DNA from 3 places in the Streptomyces sp. NPDC007264 genome. Region 3 is predicted to be linked to each of the others. Evidence: riboswitches for the same ligand, from Rfam matches in the RefSeq annotation. Region 3 holds a riboswitch; each other region holds the start of a gene.
The links. A riboswitch is a leader RNA that binds a small molecule or an ion and turns the genes downstream of it on or off. The one in region 3 is predicted to bind cyclic di-AMP.
Positions count from the first base shown of each region.

Region 1: another riboswitch for cyclic di-AMP. It lies ahead of ACFYMU_RS15605 (peptidoglycan DD-metalloendopeptidase family protein); the one in region 3 lies ahead of ACFYMU_RS27275 (transglycosylase SLT domain-containing protein).
Region 2: another riboswitch for cyclic di-AMP. It lies ahead of ACFYMU_RS22980 (M23 family metallopeptidase); the one in region 3 lies ahead of ACFYMU_RS27275 (transglycosylase SLT domain-containing protein).

Region 1 is NZ_JBIAFD010000008.1:51,158-54,423, reverse strand. Features, by position in the region: gene ACFYMU_RS15610 (alpha-galactosidase) at 1-1,161, shown strand, start outside; cyclic di-AMP (ydaO/yuaA leader) riboswitch at 1,467-1,623, shown strand; gene ACFYMU_RS15605 (peptidoglycan DD-metalloendopeptidase family protein) at 1,628-2,482, shown strand; gene ACFYMU_RS15600 (SGNH/GDSL hydrolase family protein) at 2,733-3,266, shown strand, end outside.
Region 2 is NZ_JBIAFD010000013.1:155,777-159,042, forward strand. Features, by position in the region: gene ACFYMU_RS22975 (GntR family transcriptional regulator) at 1-652, opposite strand, end outside; gene ACFYMU_RS22980 (M23 family metallopeptidase) at 849-1,601, opposite strand; cyclic di-AMP (ydaO/yuaA leader) riboswitch at 1,614-1,760, opposite strand; gene ACFYMU_RS22985 (M16 family metallopeptidase) at 2,008-3,266, opposite strand, start outside.
Region 3 is NZ_JBIAFD010000018.1:143,162-146,427, reverse strand. Features, by position in the region: gene ACFYMU_RS27280 (CocE/NonD family hydrolase) at 1-750, shown strand, start outside; cyclic di-AMP (ydaO/yuaA leader) riboswitch at 1,120-1,285, shown strand; gene ACFYMU_RS27275 (transglycosylase SLT domain-containing protein) at 1,290-1,787, shown strand; gene ACFYMU_RS27270 (HAD family hydrolase) at 1,771-2,592, opposite strand; gene fahA (fumarylacetoacetase) at 2,948-3,266, shown strand, end outside.

The DNA of each region.
Region 1 (3,266 bases), on a different contig from region 3:
GCCACCGGGTTCGACATCTCCGAGGAGCAGCAGCGGGCGCTCGCACGACGGGCGGCGGCCATGGGCGTCGAGCTGTTCGTGGTCGACGACGGCTGGTTCGGCGCCCGCACCGGCGATCGGGCGGGACTCGGCGACTGGAGCCCCAACCCCGACCGCTTCCCGTCCGGCCTCACGCCTCTGGCCGACCACGTGCACGCCCTCGGGATGCAGTTCGGCATCTGGGTGGAGCCCGAGATGGTCAATCCGGACAGCGACCTCTACCGCGCACACCCCGACTGGGTACAGCATCAAAAGGGGCGAAACAGGACAGAATTCCGCAATCAGCTCGTACTGAATCTCGCCCGCGACGATGTCCAGGAGTATCTCTGGCGGCAGCTCGACGGGCTGCTCTCCAGTGCCCCGATCGACTACGTGAAGTGGGACTTCAACCGCTGCTTCACCGATGCCGGCTGGCCCGGCGACCCGTATCCGCAACGCCTGTGGGTCGACCATGTGCGCGCCCTGTACGCCCTGGTGGACCGCTTGCGGGCGGCGCACCCCACGGTCGCCTTCGAGTCCTGCTCCGGCGGCGGCGGACGCGTGGACCTCGGGGTCATGAGCCGCACGGACCAGGTGTGGACCTCCGACAACACCGACCCGCTCGACCGGCTCGCCATCCAGCACGGCTTCAGTCAGATCCATCCGGCCCGGGTCATGGCCGCCTGGGTCACCGACAGCCCGAACACGCAGCTCAACGGGCGGGTCAGCGCGCTGCGTCTCCGGTTCGTGAGTGCCATGGCCGGGGTGCTCGGCGTCGGCGGCGACCTCACGAAGTGGAGCGAGTCGGAGCTGGCCGAGGCGCGGGACTGGGTCGGTCTCTACCGGCAGATCCGTCCCGTCGTCCAGCACGGCGATCTGTACCGGCTGAGGCCTCCCGCGGGCGGGCTGAGCGCGGTCCAGTACGTGCTCGGGGACGAGACGGTGGTCCTCGCCTGGCTCCAGGCGCAGCACTACGGCGAGCCGGTCGCTCCGCTGCGGTTGCGCGGACTTGACCCGGAAGCACGGTACGAATGCCGCGAAACGGGCGAAGTGTATCGAGGTGCGGTGCTGCTGCATCACGGACTGCGGACCGCCCTGCGGGGTGACCTCGATGCGACGGTTATCCGACTGTGTCGCGTCTGAGTGTTCTGTCCGAATTGATGCCTTCATTCCAACTCCGCCTGGAATGAGGCGCCCTGAAATTGCGATACGTGAGCAGCGTCATATTTGTGACGTTCCGCTGTCGCCATGTTCACGTAATTGTGGCGTCTTTTCGGGGCGATTGAGAATGTCTCCGCATCTCGTATCGACACAGGGTCACCGGTAATTTCCGCATGGATCAAGAGAAATGGGCCAATGGGGAAACCGGATGGTTGTCCCCATGCGTCCGGGTCGCTTACGTTCCCCTCGATCCGGGTGGAACGCCGAATCCTGCCGCCGCCCGGCGCTTACACCCTCTACCCGTGCCCGGCAGGAGCGGGGGACCCACAGGCAAGACGCCTGTTCCGGTCTCCGGAACGGCTAGGGGTAAAGCCGCGCACTGCCGCGACCGGACATCTCCAGTCCGCACCCGACAGCTCACCTCGCAGGCGCCGGAGAGGAATTCGACATGCCTGCAAAAGGCAAGCACCGCCGTCCCAAGCCCCGTCGCCTCATGCGTTCCATGGCCTTTGTCGGAACCGGTGGCGCCGCCCTCGCGCTGCCGTTGCTGGGGGCCACCGACGCGCATGCCGCCGCCCCCGCGGCAACCGTCTCCGGCAAGGCCGTGGCCGCGGCTCCGGTAGCGAAGAAGGCCGCCGTCAAGGCGGTCGCCGTCAAGACCTACACGGTGAAGCCCGGCGACTGCCTGTCCGCGATCGCCGCGGACCAGCACGTCGCCGGTGGCTGGAAGAAGCTCTACCAGGACAACCGCACGGTCATCGGCTCCGACCCGTCGCTGATCCACCCCGGCCAGAAGCTGGCGCTGGGCGCCGCCGCGGCCGCACCGTCACCCGCGAAGGCCCAGACCTCCGCGGCCACGACGACGGCGGCTCCCAAGGCCGCGACCGCCGCCACCGGCTACAGCATGCCGGTCCTGGGCGTCGCCATCGGCACCAAGTACCACGTCGCGGGCAGCATGTGGTCGAGCGGCTACCACACCGGCATCGACTTCGCCGTCCCGACCGGCAGCAGCCTCAAGGCCGTGGGCGCCGGCACCGTGGCCTCCGCGGGCTGGGGCGGCGCGTACGGCAACCAGGTCGTCGTCAGGCTCGCCGACGGCTACTACGCGCAGTACGCCCACCTGTCGAAGCTGTCCGTCTCCGCCGGCCAGACCGTGGCCGGCGGCCAGCAGGTCGGCCTCTCCGGCGCCACCGGCAACGTCACCGGACCGCACCTCCACTTCGAGATCCGCACGACCCCGAACTACGGCTCGGACGTGGACCCGGTCGCCTACCTGCGCTCGCACGGCGTGTCCATCGGCTGACCCGCAACGGCCCGCCGGACCCGAAGGCCGGACCCCTCGTTCCCCGGGGGGCCGGCCTTCAGCCGTGTCCCGTGCGCAGGACGGCCCTTGCTCCGGCGGGTCGCTCAACAACCGTACGCAGAGGCTTGTTCCGCATGCGCCCCGTGGTCTTTCTCACCGCCCGTCAACCCCTTCCTACGGTCGCGTAGCTCACATCGGAGGTGAATCATGAGCCGATGTGGCAGACGATTCGAAGAATGACAGCAGATCAGTGATCGGGTCGTACGTGGCGGTGGGGGACAGCTTCACCGAGGGCGTCGGCGACCCCGGACCCGACGGGCAGTTCGTCGGCTGGGCGGACCGGTTCGCCGTCCTCCTCGCCGACCGGCGGCCGGAAGGCGACTTCGAGTACACGAACCTCGCGGTACGCGGCAAGCTGCTCGACCAGATCGTCGCGGACCAGGTGCCGAAAGCCGTCCGACTCGCCCCGGACCTCGTCTCCTTCTGCGCCGGGGGCAACGACATCATCCGCCCCGGCACCGACCCCGACGACGTCGCCGAGCGCTTCGAGCGCGCCGTCGCCGATCTCGCCTCCGCCGTCGGCACCGTCATGGTGACCACCGGCTTCGACACGCGCGGCGTGCCCGTGCTCAAGCATCTGCGCGGGAAGATCGCCACCTACAACGGGCACGTCCGGGCGATCGCCGACCGGTACGGCTGCCCGGTCCTCGACCTGTGGTCGCTCAGGACGGTCCAGGACCGGCGCGCCTGGGACGACGACCGCCTCCACCTCTCGGCCGAGGGG
Region 2 (3,266 bases), on a different contig from region 3:
TCACACGGTCCGTCCGGTCTCCCGCGCCGGGGAAGCGGAGGCGGTGCGCGGCGGTCGCGCGCTCGGTGTGCAGCGCCGTGAGGGTCCGCGCCCGCTCGCCGTCCCCGCGCGCGACGGCGTCCACGATGCCGCCGTGTTCGGCCCAGGACTCCACGGGGTCGGCCGGCGCCTCCACCGCGTACATCCAGGCGATCTTGTGCCGCAGCTGGGCGAGCGTCGAGGTCAGCGCGGGGCTCCCGCATGCCTGTGCGAGCGTCTCGTGGAACCAGCCGCCCAGCGAGCGCAGATCGTCGCTGTTGCCCTTCCTGGCCCGCTCCTGCCCCAGCCGGACCAGGCCCCGCAGCACCTTCAGATGGGCCTCGGTGCGCCGCTGCGCGGCCCGCGCGGCCCCGAGCGGCTCCAGCAGCATCCGCATCTCCAGGAGGTCGGCGGCCTCCCGCTCGGTGGGTTCCGCCACGCACGCGCCGGCATGCCTGCGGGTGACGACGAAGCCCTCGGCCTCCAGCGTGCGCAGGGCCTCGCGCACGGGGACGCGCGAGACGCCGTAGCGACGCGCGAGGAGTTCCTCGGTGAGCCGGGCGCCCCGCTCGTAGACACCCGCGACGATGTCATCACGGATCGCCGTGCATACCGAGTGCGCCGGAATACGCATGTCCGACCTCCGCCTTAATCCCCGTGAAACGCCGCCGCTCGGCGGGTGTTCAGCCGACTCTATTGCAGCGGGCCGGAATTTCCGACGGCGGACCGGAATCCATGGATATTTTTTGGACAGCAGTCCTTCGAAACGACGATGACCCCGGCCCGTCGGCCGAGGTCATCGGACACCCGCACCCCATCGGGACGCGCGGTCAGACGTTCACACCGTGGGCCCTGAGGTAGGCGACGGGGTTGATGTCCGAGCCGTACTCCGGGGTCGTACGCGCCTCGAAGTGCAGGTGCGGCCCGGTCACGTTGCCGGTGGCCCCGGAGAGGGCTATCTGCCGGCCGGGGGTGACCCGCTGGCCCACGGAGACGCCGATGGACGACAGGTGCCCGTACTGCGTGTAGGTGCCGTCGTTCATCCTGATGACGATCTGGTTGCCGTACGCGCCGCCCCAGCCCGCCTCGACGACGGTGCCGGCGCCGACCGCGTGCACGGGCGTGCCCGTCGCGGCGTGGAAGTCGATGCCGGTGTGGGTACCGGAGGACCACAGGGAGCCGCCGGTGCGGTAGCCGGTGGAGACGTACGAGCCGTGGATCGGCGCCACGTACGCGTTCAGGCGCCTGCGCTCAGCCTCGCGGGCGGCGCGCTCCTTCGCCGCACGCTCCTTCGCGGCCTTCTCCGCGGCCCGCCTGCGCGCGGTCTCCTCGGCCGTCTTCTGTTCGGCGGCCTGCTTCTGGGCCGCGGCCTGGGCGTCGATCGTCTCGGCGACCGAGTCGCCGAGCGAGACGGCCCGCATCAGTCCGGTCTGCTCGACGGGGTCGCCGGCCGCGAACGCGGGGGCGGACAGGGTGCCGATGACACCGGTCGTGGTGAGCGCCGCGACACCCACGGCGTTCGTGGTCGTGCGCTTCACGCGGCTCGGACGGCGGTGCTTCCCGCCGGCGCAGGTGAACGCCATGAAGTGACTGGTCCTTTCCTTCCCTCTCGCCTACCGGGTTAGCTGACGGGTTCGGAGCAGGAAGGTCTCCTACGGGCGGCGCCCGATTCACCCCAGGGACTGCGGTGGGTCCCCGGCTCCCCTGGCTCGCGCCGTACGGGGACTCGGCGATGACTGTCCGGTGCCGCGGACGCGGCCTACTGCCTGACGGACAGCCGGACCGACGCTAAGCGCGGCCTTTCCCGATCGACAAACCGAGCCCGGGATTTGTAGCGCATCCCACAGGGCAGAAGGGCAACCTCCGTGGCAATGCGGACAAAACACCGACGACAGGGGCCCCGGTGACCGAACAGTCACCGGGGCCCCTCGGGACGCCGTCGCCGTGCGCGCGTGTCCTCCACGGTTCCACGCGCGCGTACCCGCCCTCCTACTCGGCCGGGACGACGCTCACTTCGCCGATGCCGAGCGCCTCGACCGGCTCCGCGATCTTCGCCGCGTCGCCGACCAGGACGGTCACCAGACGGTCCACCGGGAACGCGTTCACGACCGCGGCCGTGGCCTCCACCGTGCCCGTGGCGGCGAGCGTCTGATACAGCGTCGCCTGGTAGTCGTCCGGAAGGTGCTGCTCGACCTGGTCGGCGAGCGTGCTCGCGACGGCCGCCGCGGTCTCGAACTTGAGCGGCGCCACCCCCACCAGGTTCTGCACGGCGACATCGCGCTCGGCGTCCGTCAGCCCCTCGGCCGCCAGGGTGCGCAGCACCTTCCACAGGTCGTCGAGCGCCGGGCCGGTGTTGGGCGTGTCGACGGAGCCGCTGATGGCGAGCATCGCCGCACCGGTCCCGTCGGGCGCGGAGCGCAGTACCTGGCCGAACGCCCGCACGCCGTAGGTGTAGCCCTTCTCCTCGCGCAGGACGCGGTCCAGGCGGGAGGTGAGGGTGCCGCCGAGGCAGTAGGTGCCGAGCACCTGCGCGGGCCACACCCGGTCGTGGCGGTCGGCACCGACACGCCCGATGAGCAGCTGCGTCTGGACGGCACCGGGGCGATCCACGATGATCACCCGGCCGGTGTCGTCGGCGGTCACCGGCGGCACGGCGCGCGGCTTGGCGGGCGCCCCCGTCCAGGCGCCGAGGGTCTCGCCCAGCAGTGCGTCCAGGTCGACCCCGGTGAGGTCGCCGACCACGACGGCGGTGGCCGTCGCGGGCCGCACATACCGCTCGTAGAAGGCGCGGACGGCCGCGGAGTCGATGCGCTCGACCGTCTCCTCGGTGCCCTGGCGCGGGCGCGACATGCGCGAGGAGGCGGGGAACAACTGCCTGGACAGCTCCTTGGCGGCGCGCCGGGCCGGGTTGGCGGTCTCGTGCGGGATCTCGTCGAGGCGGTTGCGCACCAGGCGCTCGACCTCGCTGTCCGCGAACGCCGGCGACCTCAGGGCGTCGGCGAGCAGCCCGAGCGCCTTCGGGAGGCGGGACACGGGCACTTCCAGGGAGAGGCGGACGCCGGGGTGGTCGGCGTGCGCGTCGAGCGTGGCGCCGCAGCGCTCCAACTCGGCGGCGAACTCCTCGGCGGAGTGCTTGTCGGTGCCCTCGGAGAAGGCGCGCGCCATGATCGTGGCGACGCCGTCGAGGCCGGCCGGCTCGGCGTCCAGGGGCGCGTCGAGGAGCACCTCGACGGCCACGACCTGCTGGC
Region 3 (3,266 bases):
GTGGCGCCCGACGGGACGTCGGTCCTCGTCACCCGCGGCGTCCTGGACCTGTCCGCGCGTGCCGGCGGCGACCGGACGGCCTCCCGGGCCCCGGGGGCCACCGAGGACGTGGTGGTCGAGCTGGGCGGCACCGGCCACGCCTTCCCGCCCGGCCACCGCATCCGCCTAGCCGTGTCCTCCGTGTACTGGCCGTGGCTGTGGCCGCAACCGGGCGCGGAGGCGGGCCTCGTCCTGGATCCGTCGGGCAGTCGGCTCGAACTTCCCGTGCGCACGGCGCAGTCGGGGCCGCCCCTCGTGTTCGGGGAGCCGGAGCACGCCGAGCCGCTGGGCGTCAGCTCCCCGGCCACGCTCGACGAACCGCGCCCGAGCCGGCTGGTGGTCCGGGACGTGGCGAAGGGCGAGTGGCGCCTGGAACTCGCCCCCTGCCGGGAGGGTGTTCTGGTGTACCCCGACGGTCTCGAGGTCGCCGAGGACGCCCGGGAGACGTACACCGTCGAGGACGCCGACCCGCTGACGGCCCGCGCCCGCTGGGACCGGTCCGTGCGGATGCACCGCCCGGAGACGGGATGGGACGCCAGGGTGGAGACGCACTCCGGGATCGTCTGCACGGCGGCGGAGTTCGTCGTGTCGGACGAGCTCGTCTGCGGGGACGGCGACGAAGTGGTGTTCCACCGGACATGGGTGACGCGGATTCCCCGTACGACGCCCACCTCCCCCGCACCAGCGAAATGCCCGAATAGGGGGCATTAAGGGCTCACTTCCTGTGACCTTCGCCACCAGGACATCGAAGGCGTGCGGGGATCCTCGGGGGGGCCGGCGACCTCCACCCCATTTGCCCGAATTGGCACCCGATTTCCCATAACGCCAAGTTCCTTACCGTCGGCAGGGCGCCAGTGAATTCGGTCACGCCACCACTATATGGCTCTTTTCGGTCATGTAGTCAACTTTCCTTCTACAAAGGGCATGTTGACTGCCGACTCCACGGGGGACCAATATCCACATTGCGGAATCTCAAGGTCATTTCGGCTGGACCGCGACTTCCGGCTTGTTCCCGACATCTCCCCTCGCTTACCTTCCTCTCGACCCGAGCGGATCGCCGAATCCTGCCGCCGCTCGAGGGCCCATCGACCGATGACGGCAGGAGCGGGGGACCCAGGTAGGTCGCCGAACCGGACACCGCGCCGGAACGGCTCGGGGTGAAGCCACGCCCTCGGAACCGAGGACACGGCCGGGCACCTCCCAGCCCGAACCCGACAGCTCACCTCGCAGGCGCCGGAGAGGAAAACGACATGCCCGCTTTCGCCCTGCCCGCACGCCGTCGGAACGACCGGTCCAAGGCCGCCCGCATCCGCCGCACCCTCGCCGCCGCGGCGACCGGTGCCGCCGTGCTCGCTCTTCCCGTCGTGGGTGCGACGAGCGCTTCGGCCGCCGCTCCCGCCGCCGCACCGGCGACCGCCACGGCTTACCGCGGCAGCCTCGACGGCTGGATCCGTCAGTCGCTGACCGTCATGGCGAAGCACGGGATTCCCGGGTCCTACAACGGGATCTACCGCAATGTGATGCGCGAGTCGTCGGGCAACCCGAGGGCCATCAACAACTGGGACAGCAACGCCGCGAAGGGCATCCCGTCCAAGGGCCTCCTGCAGGTCATCGACCCGACCTTCCGCACCTACCACGTGCCCGGCACGGCGTACGACCCCTACGACCCGATCGCGAACATCACGGCCGCCTGCAACTACGCGGCCCACAGGTACGGCTCGATCGACAACGTCAACAGCGCGTACTGACCCCGAAGAGTCTCTCGAGGACGACGGCGATGCCGTCGTCCTCGTTGGACAGGGTGATCTCGTCGGCGACCGCCTTGAGTTCGGGATGGGCATTGGCCATGGCGACGCCGTGCGCGGCCCAGTCGAACATGGGGATGTCGTTGGGCATGTCGCCGAAGGCGATGGTCCGGGACGGGCTCAGGCCCAGATGCTCGGCGGCCAGCGCGAGTCCCGTCGCCTTCGTGATGCCGCACGGCTGGAGTTCGACGGTTCCGGGCCCCGACATGGTGACCGTCGCCAGCGACCCGATCGCACCGCGGGCCGCCATCGCCAACTCGTCGTCGGACAGGGTGGGGTGGCGCAGCAGCACCTTGCTGATGGGCTCGCACCACAGGTCGTCGCGCCGCTCGACCCGCACCGCGGGCAGGGTGGGGTGCGGCATCCGGTAGCCGGGCTCGACGAGGGTGAGCCCGTGCACCCCGTCCTGGTCGACGGCCGCGTAGACCTGCCCCACCTCGGCCTCGACCTTGCCGAGCGCGGTCTCCGCCAACTCCCGGTCCAGCGTGACGGAGAACAGCAGCCGGTCCGCGCCGGCGTCGTACACCTGCGCGCCCTGTCCGCACACCGCGAGCCCCCTGCTGCCCAGGTCGTCGAGCAGCGGCCGCACCCTGGGCGCCGGACGCCCCGTGACCACCAGGTGCTGGGCGCCGGCCGCCACGGCCCGCGCCAGCGCGGCCTTCGACCGGTCGGAGAGCGTGTCGTCACCACGCAGCAGGGTTCCGTCCAGGTCGGTGGCGATGAGTGCATATGCAAGGGGTGCGGCCATGATCAGAGAATACGGATGGAACACCCCGGCGTGCTCGGCGCGAACCGGACGAGGATCCAGCCGTGCGCCGCGGCCAGATGCCGTACCCGCCGCGACGACGCGAACCCCGTGCCGCAGCACACGAAGCGCATCACTCGCGCACCTGCACCCCGCCTTCGAAGCGGTCGCGCAGCCACGTGATCATCTCGTGGTGCTGGGAGCTGTGGGAGAACGGTCCGGTGGGTGCGGGTCCGTCCGCCGCCGCAGCCGGTAGACGCTGTCCACGACGGGCGGCCCACCCGTAACGTGTGCCGCGACCACCTGCAACCACCCCTGCACGGCACCACCGGAACGCACGAGAGCGAGGCAGCATCCCATGCCCCCCTTCGACGTCCCCGAGGGCGACCCCTTCGGCCCGCACAACCTCCCCTACGGCGTGTTCTCCCCCGCAGGCTCCGACGAGCGCACCGTCGGCGTCCGCCTGGGCGACCACGTGCTCGACGCCGGCGCGGCGGCCGAGGCCCTCGGCTCCCCGTACGCCTCCCTGCTGGCGCGGCCGTCCCTGGGACCGCTGCTGGCCGCGGGCCGCACCGCATGGTCGGACGTGCGCCGGGCGCTGACGGCGTGGGTGACGGTGCCCGCGCACCGGGAGACGGTGGAGCCGCTGATGCGCCCGCTGTCCGAGGTGACCCTCC